DNA from 4 places in the Dehalobacter sp. TBBPA1 genome. Region 1 is predicted to be linked to each of the others. Evidence: riboswitches for the same ligand, from Rfam matches in the RefSeq annotation. Region 1 holds a riboswitch; each other region holds the start of a gene.

Region 1 (4,196 bases):
AAGGGAACAGCCATGATTGATGCATCGTCGCTGATCCTAAAGTCCTTATTAATAATCGACTCCTGAGCCAACTCCTTTATTGTGGCTCTATTCACAATTGGTACCTTTTTATATGAAGCAATCTGTTCAGGTACAATCAGATAATCGCAATGTGTCTTTCTAATAGTATATAGTTTAAATTGGATATTGATTACCTTTGTTATACTTTTAATAAAATATGGATCATTAATTTCCTTCCCCATGTTTTTAATATCTTCAATCATTTCCATTATGGATGCGTTATTTAAGATTCTTAATATCCCCATCAAGGCAACACTGACTTCATTCAGCATGGCATTTTTAATAATGGCAGACTCAGACAATATAGCCTCCACGCTAAGCTCTCCGTAAGGTGTTTTAATGCCAATCGTTTTAAAACTTATAAACGGCAGCTTAATCATTAATAACCATAATAAAATATATAAGACGATTCTTATCCCTTGATATACGGGTGCTTGAAGAATTTGGGCAAAGACACCTAAATGATCTATATTTATCCCAACAGGATTGCTTAGAAATAACTCCTCACAGAAATAAAAGCCAATGAATACTGCGATTAGTGCGATGAATATCCCCCATATTTGTCTGGCATTTAGCCGTTTTAGCTGATAAAGTGTTTTAGACAAAAACGTTTCAAATGTGCCGAAGAATGTTATGATCACTGCTCCTAAAATGGTTCCTAAAATAGTACCACAAGCTATCCCTATTAAGATTCCGCATTTTGCAATCAAATTATTGCCCTCACTTTTATCCGGATACAGCATTAGTACCAATATATGGTAAGATATAATCAAAAATAACTCCTTGTGAAATAGAAAAAGTAATTTCTAAATATACAAATATATAAACAGCTCCTTCCAGGCAGTATCCTTCGTCCAGGATCCACTTCAGAAAGGAGCTGTTTGTCCTATAACTTACAAAATTACGACAATTGTTTTTTATTTCGTTTTATCAAATTCTGCCAGTTTCCGTGTAAAATCACAAAAATATTTATTCAACGGATGAGTAGGATTAGCCGGCAGCTCCTGGCTTTCGTCATAAGCCAAAGTTGAAACGATCATCGAAGCTGCTGCTACAGCAGGCAGTACGCTTGGAGCCGCTTTGATCGGACCATAAAATAAGAAATCGCTCCACAGGACGGCCGAGACTGCATGCACTGCAGCATTCATGGCGAAAAAGCCTTCCCCACCCCACATCTCCCGGCTTTCTTTCCACATATACGTCCCATTGGCAGGAGCTGATCCAACCGGCCAACCGGTTTCCGCTTTGATTTGTTTGCCTGCCAGGGCTGAAAAAGAAATGGACGGAAGATTCATTACGGTCGTATCGATCAAGACCGAAGCAAAATCTTTTGCTCCAATGGCTTTCAGCATCTCACGGCATGCTTGTACCCTGCCGGAAGCAGTCTGGTTCGTTTCATCGAAGACCTGCAGGATCACGTGTTTGATTCCTAATTCTTTCAATGCTGCGGCCTGGCCGATCATATCCTTGTCCCAGGGTGTAATGCTGTTATATAGAATTTTGTCCTGAATACCCAGACTGGCAGCATATTCTGCCGCGGCAAGACGCGCTTTTTCTCCCCAAATGTCTATAGCAAAGGGGCGGTTGCTGATTGTAAGGTAAAAATCAATATATTCCTTCATTTCATCGACGGAAACCGCTGTCAAAGCTACTATGGCAGGTATCCCTGTCTGATCGGACAGCTCTTCCTGCCTGAGAATGTATGAACGGGCTTTTTCACGGTCAAATTTCCTGTCACGGCGGCTTTCCAGAATACGGTCTCCATTATGAAACATTGAGGATACAAGCAGAGGCGGATTATCTCCAGCTTGGCCACCGACAATCATGTCACAGATGCGGCAAACTTTTGGTGTTAAGTCATATTTAAACATTTCTTCTCCCATATCTGTTTGGATGATTTAGCAAATCGTATTATACCATATATCATTAAAAACAACCATTAATTAACAGCAATTGCCAAATTGAGTGAGTGATTTTGAATTAATTAGACTTGACTTTATTGATGATTTTCGTTATCTTAATAGAAGTTAAATATATGTATACAATCTTAGGTGCCCCACTAAGGGAGAATAGGAAAATCGGTAATAATCCGATACGGACCCACCACTGTATAGACGAGTCCCCGCTGATCCACTGGCGTATGCTGGGAAGGTGCGTTCAGGACGTTTGAGTCTGAGTCAGGAGGCCTGCCTAAGAGGTAAAAGTCTTTCCTGGGTAATGGAAAGCGGCGGTGATGACGGCAAAATCCCGACCACAAGAAAATTTGTGGTGGGGTTTTATTTATTTTTAAATATTTTATTGGAGGTTTTTAAATGAGCAGTCTTACAAAATTTCATGGTTTGGAAAATTTAAAAAATGCGACTGAGCAGGAACTTGAAATTGCCTTGCAAGAGCTGATGGGCGGAATCAAAGCGCTCGATCAGGAAGCCTTGGCAGGCATGCAAAGCCGTGTAGATGCGAAAATTAAGCCCCTCGGAAGCTTAGGTGTCTTAGAGGATATTGCACAACAGCTCGCAGGCATATTTGGCACCACGCATCCAAAAATCAATAAAAAAGCAGTCCTTCTTATGGCCGGAGATCATGGTGTTGTCGTCGAAGGCGTCAGTGCTGCACCTCAGGAAATCACGAAACAAATGTTCTATAGTTACCTGAATGGCGGTGCAGGCATTAATGTCCTCGCCCGGAATGCCGGAGCAGATGTTATCAGTACGGACATCGGCATTGCCACCCCATTGGACGCTCCTGAGCTTATGGCCTACCGGGTTAAAAACGGAACAGACAATATGGCGAAAGGACCGGCAATGACCCGTCAAGAGGCCATGCTTGCAATACTGACAGGTGCAAGAATTGCGGCCAATGCGATTGACTCTGGTGTTAATCTGTTAGCAACAGGTGAAGTCGGTATTGGCAATACAACGCCGAGCGCTGCCTTGATCTCTGTGTTTACCGGTCACTCTGTTGAGGATGTTACCGGCCGCGGAACTGGCTTAAAAGACGATGCCCTGATTAATAAGCAAAACGTGATTAAATGCGCAATCGAAATTAATCACTGTGACCCTGCCGCGCCAATTGACACCCTGGCTAAAATCGGCGGACTCGAAATTGCTGCGCTCGTTGGAGCAATCCTCGAAGCTTCCTATCAGCATGTACCAATTATTCTCGACGGTATCATTTCATCTGCTGCAGCAATCACTGCAGCAAAACTGGCACCCCTGTCCACTTCCTATATGATTGCTTCTCATAGTTCAGAAGAGCTTGGACAGCATCTAGCTCTTCATCAGCTTGGGCTCAAACCCAGACTTGACTTCCATATGAGACTTGGAGAAGGCACAGGTGCTGCTCTGATGTTCCCGATGGTCGAGGCAGCCCTTAAAATCGCTGATGAAATGGCCACATTTGAACAAGCTGCAGTTACCACTGGAGACTTCTAAAATCTGCAAAGAAAGATGAAAAAGACATGTGCGAAATAATCCGTGCATGTCTTTTTTGCATAATCATCGATAACGGAAACTCTTGATAGTTTAATTAGATCCCAATCTTTTGCATCAGCTTGTCACTTGCTAATACAAAATTCTTGCCGATAGCTGTCTGCATAAACGCCTGAAAAAAAATTCCGATGTTTGCAGGGATAAGGATCACTTCGATCAATGGATATACGTTAATTTGAGATGCGATCCATCTGGCAGCCAATGACAACCCGGTAAAGAAAGCCATGGAAAAAACCAGACAGCGCCGGTAGCTGGAACAATGAGAACCGCCGGTAAATACCCGTAAAGCCAAAGCGGAAAACATTATCACGAGCGTATACACAATAGTACCGAATATTGCAGATACCCCTACGGTTAGAATTAATTCGATTATTACCCCAAGAAGCAAGGCTAAACCATATTCTATTTTCGCTTTATGGACAGCGTCCATTTCTTCACCTTTTACCATACGATTTGTCAAATGATGTGCAACACCCTCGAAATTGAACAATTGTTCACCCATCCTCCAGTCCGTGTTTTGGAAAATGATAAGATCAATTACCTTCCTATGGATAATGTAGAAAATATATCCATATAAACATAATATAATTCTATGTATCTTTGGGATTTCCTGCTAAATTGTTTATTGAAATTGCATAATAGTCCTAT
Region 2 (4,196 bases), 540 kb from region 1:
TCAACGGTCAGGATACGCTGCAGGGGTACGTGGTTTTTGGTCAAGGGAACGGCTATGGCGGTCCCGTATCTGTTTTAACGGCTACAGACCCCAACGGTAACATTTTAAAAGTTCGGGTTGTAGGGTATGCTACGGAAACACCATCCTATATTCATTCAGTTTTGAGTGGGGATTTTCTAAAACAATTTACAGGTAAATCTGTAGATGAACCGTTAGAAATTGGTCAGGATATCGACAAAGTGACCAGCGCTACGCTTTCATCAAGAGGAATTACCAATGCAGTCCGTCAGGCTAGTCATGGGTTGGGTAAAAACCAACTTGCTTTGAATATTTCTGAGCCTTCCGAGAATATTAATTTGGGGATCAAAGAAATAGGCTTGGCTTTATTAATATTTGCAACGATTATAGGAGTGCGTTTTAAGATTCCTAAGCTGCGATGGCTGGTTCTTATATGCAGTATATTTTTTACTGGTTTCTGGTTTAACTGTTCAATTTCACTTGCGAACATTGCCAGCGGATTAATGGGATTCTTCACGGCTTTTAAACAAAATCTTTTTTGGTATATTTTAATCGTCGGGATTCCAGTAATTATTTTCTTAAGCGGGAAGAACCTATACTGTTATTGGTTATGTCCTTTTGGAGGGATTCAGGAAATACTGGCAAAAATCGGAGGCGGAAAACTAAAATGTAATCATCATGTAGCAACATGGCTGCAAAAAATAAAATACATGTTAGTTTGGATCGTACTGATTTTAAGCTTTTGCTTTAAATCACCGAGTATAGGAGGCAGTTATGAGCCTTTTGGAGTCCTGTTCGGATTTCAGGGGGTGAGTGTGCAATGGATACTGCTCAGTATTATCCTGGTTGTATCGCTGTTTATTAGAAGATTTTGGTGTTTATATTTTTGTCCGGTCGGGGTGATCAATGAAATCATCATTAAAGCAAGACGATTTGTAAATTCCCTTTTCCAAAAGAAACAGGAACAAGGTATTCTAACGAATAAAGGAAGGTCACTATGAGGCACCTTGGCTCTAAGGAAATATTTTTCTGTACTTTGACAGCGATCATCTTATTTTTAGTTATAATCTTAGTATTTAGCAACATAAAACAACTTTTATAACCATTCACCAGCGTTAATTAAATTGACGCTCGTCGTTAGATGTCCATTATCTGCATACTATATCCACGAAGAAAAATAATATATAATCAAGGTAAGGGTAGTTCTGTCTGCCCATATCTCTAATTATCAGGAGATTTAGGCAGGACAAGGAAACAACATAATTACATTTTCACATATTAATTAGTCTAAGTATAAGGCTAAGTACAAGGGAGTGTAATCATGAGTGATAATGATCTACCATGGCTGAAACACACAAAATTATTCCGGTCGCCAATAGATGGTTGGAAGAAAGTTTTTGCGGATAGAGAAAGATTGTTATATCCCAAAGGAAGCATTATTATTAAACAAGGCATTACGATTGAGAAGCTATTATATATTTTTACAGGGACGGTTGAATATTCGAAAGTTGACGAAGAAGGCAATGAGGTTCTCATTGATGTCTTGGGTGCAAATAATTTATTTATGATTGCGCCATTGTTTACCGGTATTCCCCCTCTCGGTTCATTTACGGCTGTTGAAGACACAGTAGCCGCTGCAATTTCAATTCAGGAAATGAAAAGTTTGATGAAGTCTGATTTTACGCTTACTGAAGAGCTGCTCTACGACCTTTCAATGAAAAGTAATAACCATATAAGCCGGCTGCAGAAACATTACACTTACAAGGTAGACCATAGAATTATCGAAACTTTATGTGCACTTGCAGATCAACAAGGGATGCAACTGTTTATCAATCAACAAGATTTGGCTGAACTTGCAGATACAACAAGAGTAACGGTGTCAAAATTATTTCGCGACTTAAAATCTGAGAACATTATACGGCCAATATATGGAGGGATCATTATACAGGATTATAGCCGTCTAAAAAACTGGCAGAAACATATTTAAAGATCTGTAATTAAGACCAGCTAGTATTTTCTCCTGGCGTCATACGGATATAATATTGGGGATTCAATGAATTTATTATTGATTTGATGAAGAAAAGATATTTTAGGAGGTTATTAAATGCCAACTTATGACTTTATTTGCGAAAAGTGTGGTCACAAGTTTTCTGTTTTTTGTAGTGTTAGTTCAAGAGACAAACAAATATGTCCGCAGTGCGCTGATGATAAAATAACTCAGCGGTTTACAACGGTTAATGCCTATGGAGTTAAAGGTGGTAAAACCTGTTCATCTGGGAAATGTAGTCCTGGCTGCAAATGTTAAAATCTCACCATCTTTTCTCTTGACTTTTCTTCAATTTCATTTAGAATAAGACGTAATAATCATACATTCTTTTTTGGTGTCTCTTATCGAGAAGAATAGGGAATCAGGTGCAATTCCTGGACGGACCCGCCGCTGTAAATAGCTGTGATGACTGTACGATGCCACTGAGAAATCGGGAAGGCACAGAAATCGGTTAAAGCTATGAGTCAGAAGACCTGCCAATGAAGATATCAACATGAAGCAATGGTAAAGTTTCAGTTTGAGAGTTAGTATCTCTCAAAACTGGAACTTTTTTATTTTGTATGCATGTCGTTTACATAGTTTAGATTTTTATATGGAGGCCTTCATCCGATGGAACCTGCGGTACAGCTTAAAATAGAATCTCTTGTATTTCCGCCTGAGACAAACAAAGTGTTAAAAGATATCGACTTAACCATCAATCAAGGAGATTTCATCGCCATTACTGGGGAAGCCGCATCGGGAAAATCGATGTTACTCCATAGTATCACCGGAGCGGCATCTCAATTTTTTAACGGACAGCTAAACGGTACCGTTAGGGTCATGGGGCAAGACATTCATGCGATCCCCTTAGCAAAAATGTGTGATTATATCGGCTATATGATGCAGGAACCGCAAAATCAAATGGTCAGTATCACGGTAGAGGAAGAAGTGGCTTTCGGGATTGCCAATATGGAACTTCCTTGGGATGAAATGAAGAACAGAGTCAAAAAAACTTTACAATTCGTTGGCCTGGAGGGTTTTGAACAAAGAAAGACGGATGGACTGTCCGGCGGCCAAGCCCAAAGAGTAGTATTGGCAAGTATTCTCGCGATGGAAACGCCCATTCTTGTTTTAGATCAGCCCACCGCAGAATTAGACGGAAAAGGAAAACGGGAACTTTATTCCTATATCAGCTATTTAAATAAAGAAAAGGGAATTACCGTGATTATGGTGATGGACCGGGCCTGCGATATTCTTCCCTATACCAACCGTATTCTTATCATGGCTGAAGGAACAATCAGAGAAGAATGCAGCCCTGGTGACTATCAGAAACGCTTCAATCAAACAAGACCAACCCCAAATATGACGGCGGCAAATGAAAAGTTAAATGAGAAATTGAATGAAAAATCGAATCAAAAATCGAATGAAAAATTGATGGAAGTAAAGGATCTGGCCTTTACCTATAAAGGTGGTTTCAAAGGCTGTGAAAATATGAATTTAGATATTAATTGCGGTGATTTTATTGGGGTGATTGGGCTCAATGGTTCAGGGAAAACGACGTTGTTGAAATTAATGGAAGGTTTGCTTATCCCGGATACGGGTGCGATTCGAATCTTTGGCAAACCCCTGACCAAGAGGAACTTAGCAACGATACGCAGTCAAATAGGTTTCCTGTTTCAAAACCCCGATCTTCAAATCTTTGCGAACACAGTAAAAGATGAGGCGGCATTTGTTTTAAGAACAAGAAAACTGCCGGAAGAGGAAATTGCAGAGAAAGTAAATGGGATTTTAGACAAAGTCGGGCTATTGGCATTCGCCGATGTCCACCCGCACAGGCTTAGCCGCTGCCAGCGTCAGAAGCTGGCAATTGCCTCTGTTTTGGTAGGAGGCCCCGAGATTATCATGGCGGATGAACCTACCTCAGGTTTAGATGAAGAACAGAGCGCCCTGATCATGGAGCTGCTCTCTGCATTTCAGCAACAAGGTAAAACGGTTATTCTCGTTACCCATGACCTGGGTTTGGCCAAACAATATGCCAACCGTATTGTGGCAATGCACATGCACCGTCTGGCATTGGATATTCCGGCCCAAGAGATTGGTTCTTTTGAAGAGGTCCTTAAAGACATAGGGTTAGATTTCCAGAAGGAAGGCG
Region 3 (4,196 bases), 160 kb from region 1:
CAGCGGCTCCAGAAAATTAAACATCAAATTGGCTTTCCAGGTTTTGCCGAAAACCTTCAGATTCCGCAGAAATACCTTGAAAGTCAGTATTGGATTAAGATCAGGTTTAACTATTTTCATCCTCTTATCCTCCATATCATCAGCGCTCTTCATATGATTTCTCAAACCCGCCACGCACACCATGAAGCGTTTCGCCGGTCAGTTTCAGAAAAACATCTTCAAGATTCGTCGGTCTCAGGCGCTGATAGCTGACAGGAAGGTGTTCACCGGCAATTCTTTGATTCAGGTCGTCAGCCATGGCTGGTCCGTTATCAGAATAGAGGACCAGATCATCACCAATTTGTTGAAAAGATTTCAGCCACTCAGAGCTCCAGTGCAGGAGCTTATTTTGCATATCCGGACTTACCCCGAGTTCCAGCGCATATTGCCCGACATGCTTATCAATAAGATCTTCCGGTACACCTTGCTCGAGGATTTTGCCCTGATTGATGATGATCAGTCGGTCGCAGAGATGACTGGCTTCTTCAAGATAGTGTGTTGTCAGCAGCATGGTCGTACCGCTTTCTTTTAACTGCCGCAGACGCTGCCAGACTATATGACGGGCGTACGGATCAAGCCCGGTGGTTGGCTCATCAAGAATCAATAGCTCCGGACGGTTGATCAACGCTCGTCCAATTGTCAGACGTCGTTTCATGCCGCCGGACAGCTCGTCGACGACCGCATTGGCTTTACTTCGAAGATCCATAAAGTCCAGGATTTCAAAAGCCCGTTCCCTGGCTATACTACGCGGCAGACGGTAATAGGAGGCGTAGACCAGCAGGTTTTCCAGAACCGTCAGTTCCGGGTCAAGGTTATCTTCCTGGGCAACAACACCGAGACGTGCTTTAATTTCCCGGGAATGCTCCGAAATATCTTGGCCGAAAACCGTCAGATGGCCCTCAGTTCTCGGGGACAAGCCAAAAACCATTCTAGCCAGGGACGTTTTGCCGGCACCGTTTGGACCAAGAAGTCCAAAACACTCTCCCTGCCGGACGGTAAAAGAGATCGCATTAACGGCAGTGAAATCTCCGAATCGTTTGGTCAGGTTTTCGGCTGAAATAATATTGGCTGGAAGAGAATAAGACATGAAGAGATACCTCCGTGAATTGCTGTTCTTTTTTCCTAGCGTATCAAAAGGAGGGCAGAAGAGCAAGGCCGCGTCTGTGAAAATATCATGCAGGAGGAGAAGGCTATATGCTGTCCCGCAGATTGCGGGTGGACACGTTGTGCGTCATCTGATATAATATAGTCGCTTAGGTTGCATAATTTTGCAATAATAGGGAAACAGGTGAAATGCCTGTACGGTCCCGCCGCCGTAAGGTGGAGCAGATTCAAAGTTGCCACTGTTTACAATGGGAAGGCTGAATTTGCTTTGAAACCGAGTCGGAAGACCTGCCTGAGCCATTTTGCACTGTTTTCACGGAGGATGAAAGGTGTAGCATACGAATCATGCAGAAGTGTTTTGGACTGTTTGCAGATTGTGTAAGTAAAACCTCTTCCAACCGCCGGTTAGAGAGGTTTTTTGATGTCCATGGAGAGCTTCAATAGAAATGGAGAACAAGTCATGAAAGCAGTTATTCCACGTATTATGTTTGCGGCTGCAGGCAGCAGCAGCGGCAAGACCACAATCACTTGTGCGGTATTACAAGCCCTTCTGGAGCAAGGAGTTAATCCTGCTGCGTTTAAATGTGGGCCGGACTATATTGATCCGATGTTTCATACCGAAGTCATTGGGACAAAATCACGGAATCTGGATTTGTTTATGCTATCGGAAGAGGTATGCCGGTATTTGCTGGTCAAGAATTCCGAACAGTCGCAAATCGCTGTTTTAGAAGGAGTAATGGGTTATTATGACGGGCTAGGCATTGGCAGTACCGTGGCAAGTTCTTACCATTTGGCTGCAGTAACGCAAACGCCTGTTATCCTTATTGCCAATTGTGCCGGTTCAGCAATCTCAATTGCAGCCTTGATCCAAGGATTCTGCCATTTTAGACCGGACAACGGGATCAAGGGCGTTATTCTGAATAATCTTACACCTTCCCTATACCCGCAGTATAAGGAAATGATCGAAAAAGAGACGGATATCCAGGTGGTCGGCTACTTTCCGAAGCTCAAAGAATGCGCGCTGGAAAGCAGGCATCTTGGATTAATTACAGCATCCGAAGTGGAAGACCTACAGCAAAAAATGAAATTACTGGCCATACAGGCCAGAGAATCCATTGATCTGAAACAGCTGCTGCGTATTGCGGGAGGGGCCCCGGAAATAGACTATCATGAGGCCGGGATCGAGAGAATCTCTGCTGTTAAAGTCGCCGTAGCCAGAGATAAAGCCTTTTGTTTTTATTACCAGGACAGCCTCGACCTTTTGGAAACATTGGGAGCGGAACTGCAGTATTTTAGTCCGCTTGAGGATCAAGCTGTACCGGAATGTGACGGACTGATTCTCGGCGGCGGTTATCCGGAATTATATACCGGACAGCTGGCCAGCAATACATCGATGCTGGCAAGCATCAGGCATGTTCTCTCCAATAATACTCCCTGTATAGCTGAGTGCGGCGGGTTCATGTATTTATTGGAACGTATTGCTGACAAGGACGGCAAACCTTATCCAATGGCAGGACATTTAGAAGGGGATGCTGTACTGACGGATAAACTGAACCGTTTCGGTTATATTTCACTGACGGCGCAAAAGGACAACTTGCTGTGCGACAAAGGCGGCAAGATCAATGCGCATGAATTTCATTACTCTGATTCGACAGCCAACGGCAGCAGTTTTACGGCAGTAAATTCATCCGGCAGCAAAACGTGGGACTGCATCCATGCCGATGAGAACCTCGTTGCCGGCTATCCCCACCTTCATCTCTGGGGGAATCCGGAGTTTGCCCGTTCGTTTATCCGGAAATGCCGCAGCTTTCGAACCGCTAGGATGGGTTAGTCAGGCGTGTATAAGCTGGAAAAGTTTGAATCGCTTGATGATCGATAGATGATCGATAATAATAGATAAAGGGATATTTTGGTGAAAGGAAAGAGGCGGTGAGTAAATGTTGGCTTTGGTCAGCGGAGGCGTTGCCAGCGGAAAGTCTGAAATAGCAGAAAACTTAGCTGTCAGTTTGAATAAAGGAAAAATGGCCTATATTGCAACAATGGCTGCCTCAGATGAAGAGTGCTGCAACCGGGTGGTCAAGCACCGTCGAATGCGGGACGGCAAAGGATTCGATACCTTTGAGTTTTCTTACGGACTTTTCGATAAGATCCCTGTTCTCAGCGGCTGCCATACCGCTTTACTCGAGTGCATGGGCAACCTGATTGCCAACGAAATGTATCTGCAGGAGCGCAGCCCGCAGGATACCATTGACTGTATCATCAATGATATCCGGTTGCTATCGGTGACCGTACCGAACACGGTTATCGTAACCAGTACGATATTTGAGGATTTCAAAACCTATGATGATTTTACAGCCGGCTATATCCGTGTACTGGCTGAAATAAATTCAGCAATTGCCGCTGCTGCAGATGTAGTGATCGAATCAGTCTGCACGATCCCGCTTATCCATAAAGGAATGAAGGAGCTTTCCGGTTATGAAAATCTTGTTTGAATCGTTTGTTGCCGCCTTTTCGATGTTCTCTAAAATTCCGATGCCTCAAATCGACTGGAACGAGAAGAACATGCGTTATTCTTTTATCTTCTTTCCTGGAGTCGGGGCTGTCATTGCCTTTGTTATCTGTCTCTTGTTTTTATTGTTGCAATATTTCGGGTTCAGTCCCGTCTTTTTTGCTGCTGCAGCTGTATTTATTAACGTCATGATCACTGGCGGAATTCACCTTGACGGTTATTGTGACACGACAGATGCCTTGAATTCCCATAAGGACCAAGAGGAAAAGCTTCGAATCCTTAAGGATCCTAATGTTGGAGCGTTCGCGCTCATCTATACGTCAGTTGTCCTGCTGCTGCAGTTTGCGGCGTGGTATGAGACGTATCTGACACCTGACTTTTTCTTTCTCGTTCTTGTTTCGTTTATCCTGTCACGATCGATGGCCGCTTTGGCAGTCGTCTGCTTTCCGTGTGTCAGAAATACAGGACTTGCTTCAATCTTTGCAGGTTATGCCTCGAAGAAAACGGTAAGAACCATCATTTGCTTGATCGCTTTATTATGTGT
Region 4 (4,196 bases), 1.4 Mb from region 1:
CTTTGTTTTTCAAAATTCAGATACCCAGCTTTTTTGCGCTGATGTCTATGATGAGGTTGCTTTCGGACCCCGACAGATGGGTCTAAGTGAAAGCGAGGTTGAACAGAGGGTTAATGATTGTCTAACCTTATTAAGTATTGAAGCTTTTAAACATCGGCAGCCATATCATTTAAGCGGTGGTGAAAAACGCAAAGTTGCTATTGCCTGTGTGTTGGCTTTAAACCCTGAGGTTCTTGTCATGGATGAGCCTATGAATGGGCTCGATCCGAGAACCCAACGCTGGCTTGTCGAGTTTATGGTGAAGTTGAATCAAGCGGGCAAAACACTGCTTATATCTACGCATAATTTAGAATTGGTGCAGGAAATATCCCAGAGGGCGATTTTATTTGACGAAAACCACAGTATTATAGCCGATATGCCAACAGACATATTACTGATGGAAATTGAACTTTTGAAAAAAGTGAATTTGGTTGATGAATATTATCATCGGCATGAAGGGGAACATCACGCCCATTTTCATAACCATAATTATAACTTGTAGTTTTTCATGGATATTTTTAATATTAAGATATTAGTTTGTGATGATGCTATACAAATTTTAGAAAAACGTGATATAAGAACTGTTTCTCGAATCGGTATACAAGATATTTCCAGAAGAAGAAAACCTTGTGCTGGAGAATATCTTTGGTGAAAGGAAAATTGTTAAGGCGAAAATCAAAGGAATGTAACTGGTAGATCATAAATTGTGTTGCAAAAATAGTGGAATCCGGACAAGATCTTTCTTGACGCCAGCGGACTTCAGTCAATTATGGAGGATTATAAGAAAAACCCCGGATTCTATCAGACCCTTACAACGGTAAAAAATGGCGAAGTCCATGCCCAACTGCCTTATAATTTTTATATAACCAATATTGATACGGCGATAGCGGACGCTTATTATATGGGAAAGATACTCTATCCAGAACAATTTAAAGATATCAATCCGGAGAAAAAGGCGGATGAAATCTATAAATTCCTTTTAGGCAAAGAAGTCTATGCCCAAATGGCTAAAGACTATAGCGGCTTTAAGAAAGTAGTGTTGAAGTAGTTATAGAAAGGATGTTTTAAAGGGATCAAATTTGTTGAAAAAAAGAGCATGTTTGGCCTTTAGTCCAAAACAAACATGCTTTTCTCCATGACGGGTCAATATACTGTAAGCAGGTCTTCTGGTTCAAGGTTCATTGCTTTTGAGCTAGTGATACGAATAAATTTTAAGGACTTCAAACAATAAGTCCAAATTTGTTCGTGACATAAGCTCTTTTATAAGATATAATAATAGAAAAATTGAATATGTGGTAATGAGCGATTCTTGCCCGAGGGCAAGAACTGAAAAGGGAAGTCAGTGAATGCTGACGCGGTACCCGCCACTGTACGAGGGAGTCGATCCACAAAAATGTCACTGGGATTTGCCTGGGAAGACGTGAGTCGATGATGATCTTGAGCCAGGAAACCTGCTCTTGCCAGCCGCTACGGCAACCTACGGGATGTTAGGGAGGTGAATACTCTGTGTTTTCTGGATTCTTACCGTTTTTTGATACAGGTTAGACTCTTTACCCTTCCATGGTAAAGAGTTTTTTTGTTTTTCGGATTTTGTTATTAGCTATGGAGGTTTAAATGATCATCCTTCTGGGAGAAACGCCTGCAGCTCGTGAGATTAGTGAACATCTCCAAAACAGGGGGATCAACTTCATCAAGAAGTCTTCTTGGACTGGCAGAGACAACCTGACGCTTCCTTCTGTTATTGTCGATATCAGCCATCCTTCCAGTGATAAGTTTGTTTCGCTAAGTCAATTTTGCAAACAATCCGGAGTCCCTTATCTTAGGTTAGAAAGGCCTGAAACCAATATTCCGGATAGTTCCTTAATTTCTCAGGCATATAATTGGGAGGAAGCGTTGCTTCGTCTGAATGAGCGCATCAGCACATTATACCAGAAAAAAGAACGGCAGGTAAAAGTCTTTATCACTACCGGCAGTCATCAACTGGAGAGTATTGTGCATAGCCCCTTTGCCTCTATGGCCCGTTTCATTGTCCGTGTTCTTCCCGAAGGCTGTCTGGTGCAGAAATGTCAGGATTTAGGCATTCATCCCCGGGACATCCTGGCCATGCAAGGTCCTTTTTCCAAAGATATTAATAAAGCACTGTTTAAGTTTTACGGAGCGGACATCGTTTTGACAAAGGATAGCGGGCTTGCCGGCGGAACGGATACAAAAATATCGTCAGCTTTAGAATTGGGGTTAGAAATTCTGCTGATACGGAAAAATAAAGCTGGCTATGGTTTAATCATGAATAATGTCAACGAATTAACAACATGGCTTGATGAGAACATTTTAAAATGATTAATTTTAAATTTTTGGATAAAAAGAAAGGTGACGCTAATGAATAGTAAAAGAATAATGATGATCGCAAGCATTACGTTAATGCTGATCTTATTGCCTCAAAACGTTTTCGCCATGCATATCATGGAAGGATTTTTGCCCCCGGCTTGGTGTATTTCCTGGGGTGTCCTAACAATCCCGTTTTTAGCTTATGGCTTGTATTCCCTGCGTAAGTTAACGACAGAATCTTCAAAAGTGAAGTTGCTGCTGGCGATGGCCGGTGCGTTTGTCTTTGTCTTATCCTCTCTGAAAATACCCTCCGTTACCGGAAGCTGTTCACATCCCACCGGAACAGGGTTAGGCGCAATTTTATTCGGTCCGGCGATCATGAGTGTCCTTGGCATCATTGTTTTATTATTCCAGGCTATTTTGTTGGCCCATGGAGGGCTTACGACTCTAGGAGCGAATACATTTTCCATGGCGGTTGTTGGTCCGTTTGTAGCCTTTGCTGTTTATCTTATTGTGCTCAAAGCAAAAGGACCCCGGTCACTGGCAATCTTCTTAGCGGCAACACTTGGGGATTTAGCTACCTATATTACAACATCAATTCAGCTGGCACTTGCTTTTCCTGACCCAACGGGAGGGATTACAGTTTCTGCAGCTAAATTTTTGGGTATTTTTGCTGTTACCCAAATCCCCTTGGCAATCAGTGAAGGAATACTGACTGTGATTATCTTCAATGCAATTATGAATTACCTTAAAGGCGATGAACTTCAATCCTTAAAAATATTTTCCAAGGGGGCCGCACGATGAATAATACTTATGATAAACAGGGCAATAAAAAAAGAATTACTACCAATCTTATCTTGATTGTTATTGTTATCCTGCTGGCTGTCATTCCGCTTATTATCGCTAAAGATGCGGAATTCGGCGGAGCGGATGGCCAAGCCGAAACTGCGATTACCGAGATTAACCCTGAATACAACCCCTGGTTTTCTTCAATTTTTGAGCCTCCCAGCGGTGAAATTGAAAGCTTGTTGTTTGCTCTGCAAGCAGCGTTAGGTTCCGGCATTCTCTTTTATGGACTGGGTTACCTGAAAGGGCGCAGTAAAAAAGAAGAGAACAGAAATAAAGCTTAGTGGCAACATCGTAAAGTATGAGTATTCTGCGTAAGAATATAAGCAAAATTCGTATGAAATAAGGAAAAAAGCATGATAAATATTGACAATTACGCCTATGCTTCAAAACTGAAACGTAAAAATCCGATGGAAAAAGTTGCCTTTGCTTTGTTGACCCTGGGTGTCTGTCTTTGGGGGAATTCCATCCTGCTCTCGCTTGTAGTTTTACTGATCATGACGTGGTTGTCCGTCAGGAAGGGTGGGATCCCGCTCCGCTTTTTTCTTAAACTGATGCTCCTGCCGATGTCATTCTTAATCTTGGGAGTGCTTATGATAGCCTTTCAAATCTCAAATGATCCCCAGCAGTTTGTTATGTCTGTGCCGGTGTTCGGTACATTTTTAGGATTTTCTAAAATCGGTATAGAGACAGCCGCACAGCTATTCTTCAGGGCCTTAGGAGCGGTATCCTGCTTATATTATTTGTCCCTGAATACGCCGATGGTTGACCTCCTATCTGTACTGCGGAAGCTGAAATGTCCTAAAATTCTGGTGGAATTGATGAGTTTGATTTATCGGTTTATTTTTGTATTGATGGAAACAGCGGAGACAATGTATACGGCTCAAAATTCCCGCTTAGGTTATTCCAGCCTGAAAGCGGGGTATCATTCGTTGGGGGCTCTGGCATCAACTCTTTTTATCCGGGCCTACAAACGCTCGGATGAG

What was found. A riboswitch is a leader RNA that binds a small molecule or an ion and turns the genes downstream of it on or off. The one in region 1 is predicted to bind cobalamin.
Region 2: it holds a riboswitch for cobalamin, as region 1 does, so the genes downstream of both, AB3489_RS05220 (ABC transporter ATP-binding protein) here and cobT (nicotinate-nucleotide--dimethylbenzimidazole phosphoribosyltransferase) in region 1, are expected to answer to the same signal.
Region 3: it holds a riboswitch for cobalamin, as region 1 does, so the genes downstream of both, AB3489_RS07030 (cobyrinate a,c-diamide synthase) here and cobT (nicotinate-nucleotide--dimethylbenzimidazole phosphoribosyltransferase) in region 1, are expected to answer to the same signal.
Region 4: it holds a riboswitch for cobalamin, as region 1 does, so the genes downstream of both, AB3489_RS01135 (precorrin-6A/cobalt-precorrin-6A reductase) here and cobT (nicotinate-nucleotide--dimethylbenzimidazole phosphoribosyltransferase) in region 1, are expected to answer to the same signal.

Annotation. Positions count from the first base shown of each region.
Region 1 is NZ_CP162385.1:1,573,239-1,577,434, reverse strand. It holds gene AB3489_RS07705 (hypothetical protein) at 1-803, opposite strand, end outside; gene AB3489_RS07700 (tetrahydromethanopterin S-methyltransferase subunit H) at 978-1,931, opposite strand; cobalamin riboswitch at 2,093-2,269, shown strand; gene cobT (nicotinate-nucleotide--dimethylbenzimidazole phosphoribosyltransferase) at 2,373-3,491, shown strand; gene AB3489_RS07690 (accessory gene regulator B family protein) at 3,586-4,038, opposite strand.
Region 2 is NZ_CP162385.1:1,032,150-1,036,345, forward strand. It holds gene AB3489_RS05205 (4Fe-4S binding protein) at 1-1,019, shown strand, start outside; gene AB3489_RS05210 (Crp/Fnr family transcriptional regulator) at 1,340-2,005, shown strand; gene AB3489_RS05215 (zinc ribbon domain-containing protein) at 2,123-2,323, shown strand; cobalamin riboswitch at 2,381-2,561, shown strand; gene AB3489_RS05220 (ABC transporter ATP-binding protein) at 2,675-4,196, shown strand, end outside.
Region 3 is NZ_CP162385.1:1,410,968-1,415,163, forward strand. It holds gene AB3489_RS07020 (ABC transporter permease) at 1-120, opposite strand, end outside; gene AB3489_RS07025 (ABC transporter ATP-binding protein) at 140-1,126, opposite strand; cobalamin riboswitch at 1,278-1,454, shown strand; gene AB3489_RS07030 (cobyrinate a,c-diamide synthase) at 1,604-2,974, shown strand; gene AB3489_RS07035 (bifunctional adenosylcobinamide kinase/adenosylcobinamide-phosphate guanylyltransferase) at 3,081-3,635, shown strand; gene cobS (adenosylcobinamide-GDP ribazoletransferase) at 3,619-4,196, shown strand, end outside.
Region 4 is NZ_CP162385.1:218,808-223,003, forward strand. It holds gene AB3489_RS01120 (energy-coupling factor ABC transporter ATP-binding protein) at 1-541, shown strand, start outside; gene AB3489_RS01125 (hypothetical protein) at 669-728, shown strand; gene AB3489_RS01130 (hypothetical protein) at 809-1,087, shown strand; cobalamin riboswitch at 1,323-1,513, shown strand; gene AB3489_RS01135 (precorrin-6A/cobalt-precorrin-6A reductase) at 1,654-2,376, shown strand; gene AB3489_RS01140 (energy-coupling factor ABC transporter permease) at 2,416-3,168, shown strand; gene AB3489_RS01145 (energy-coupling factor ABC transporter substrate-binding protein) at 3,165-3,494, shown strand; gene cbiQ (cobalt ECF transporter T component CbiQ) at 3,567-4,196, shown strand, end outside.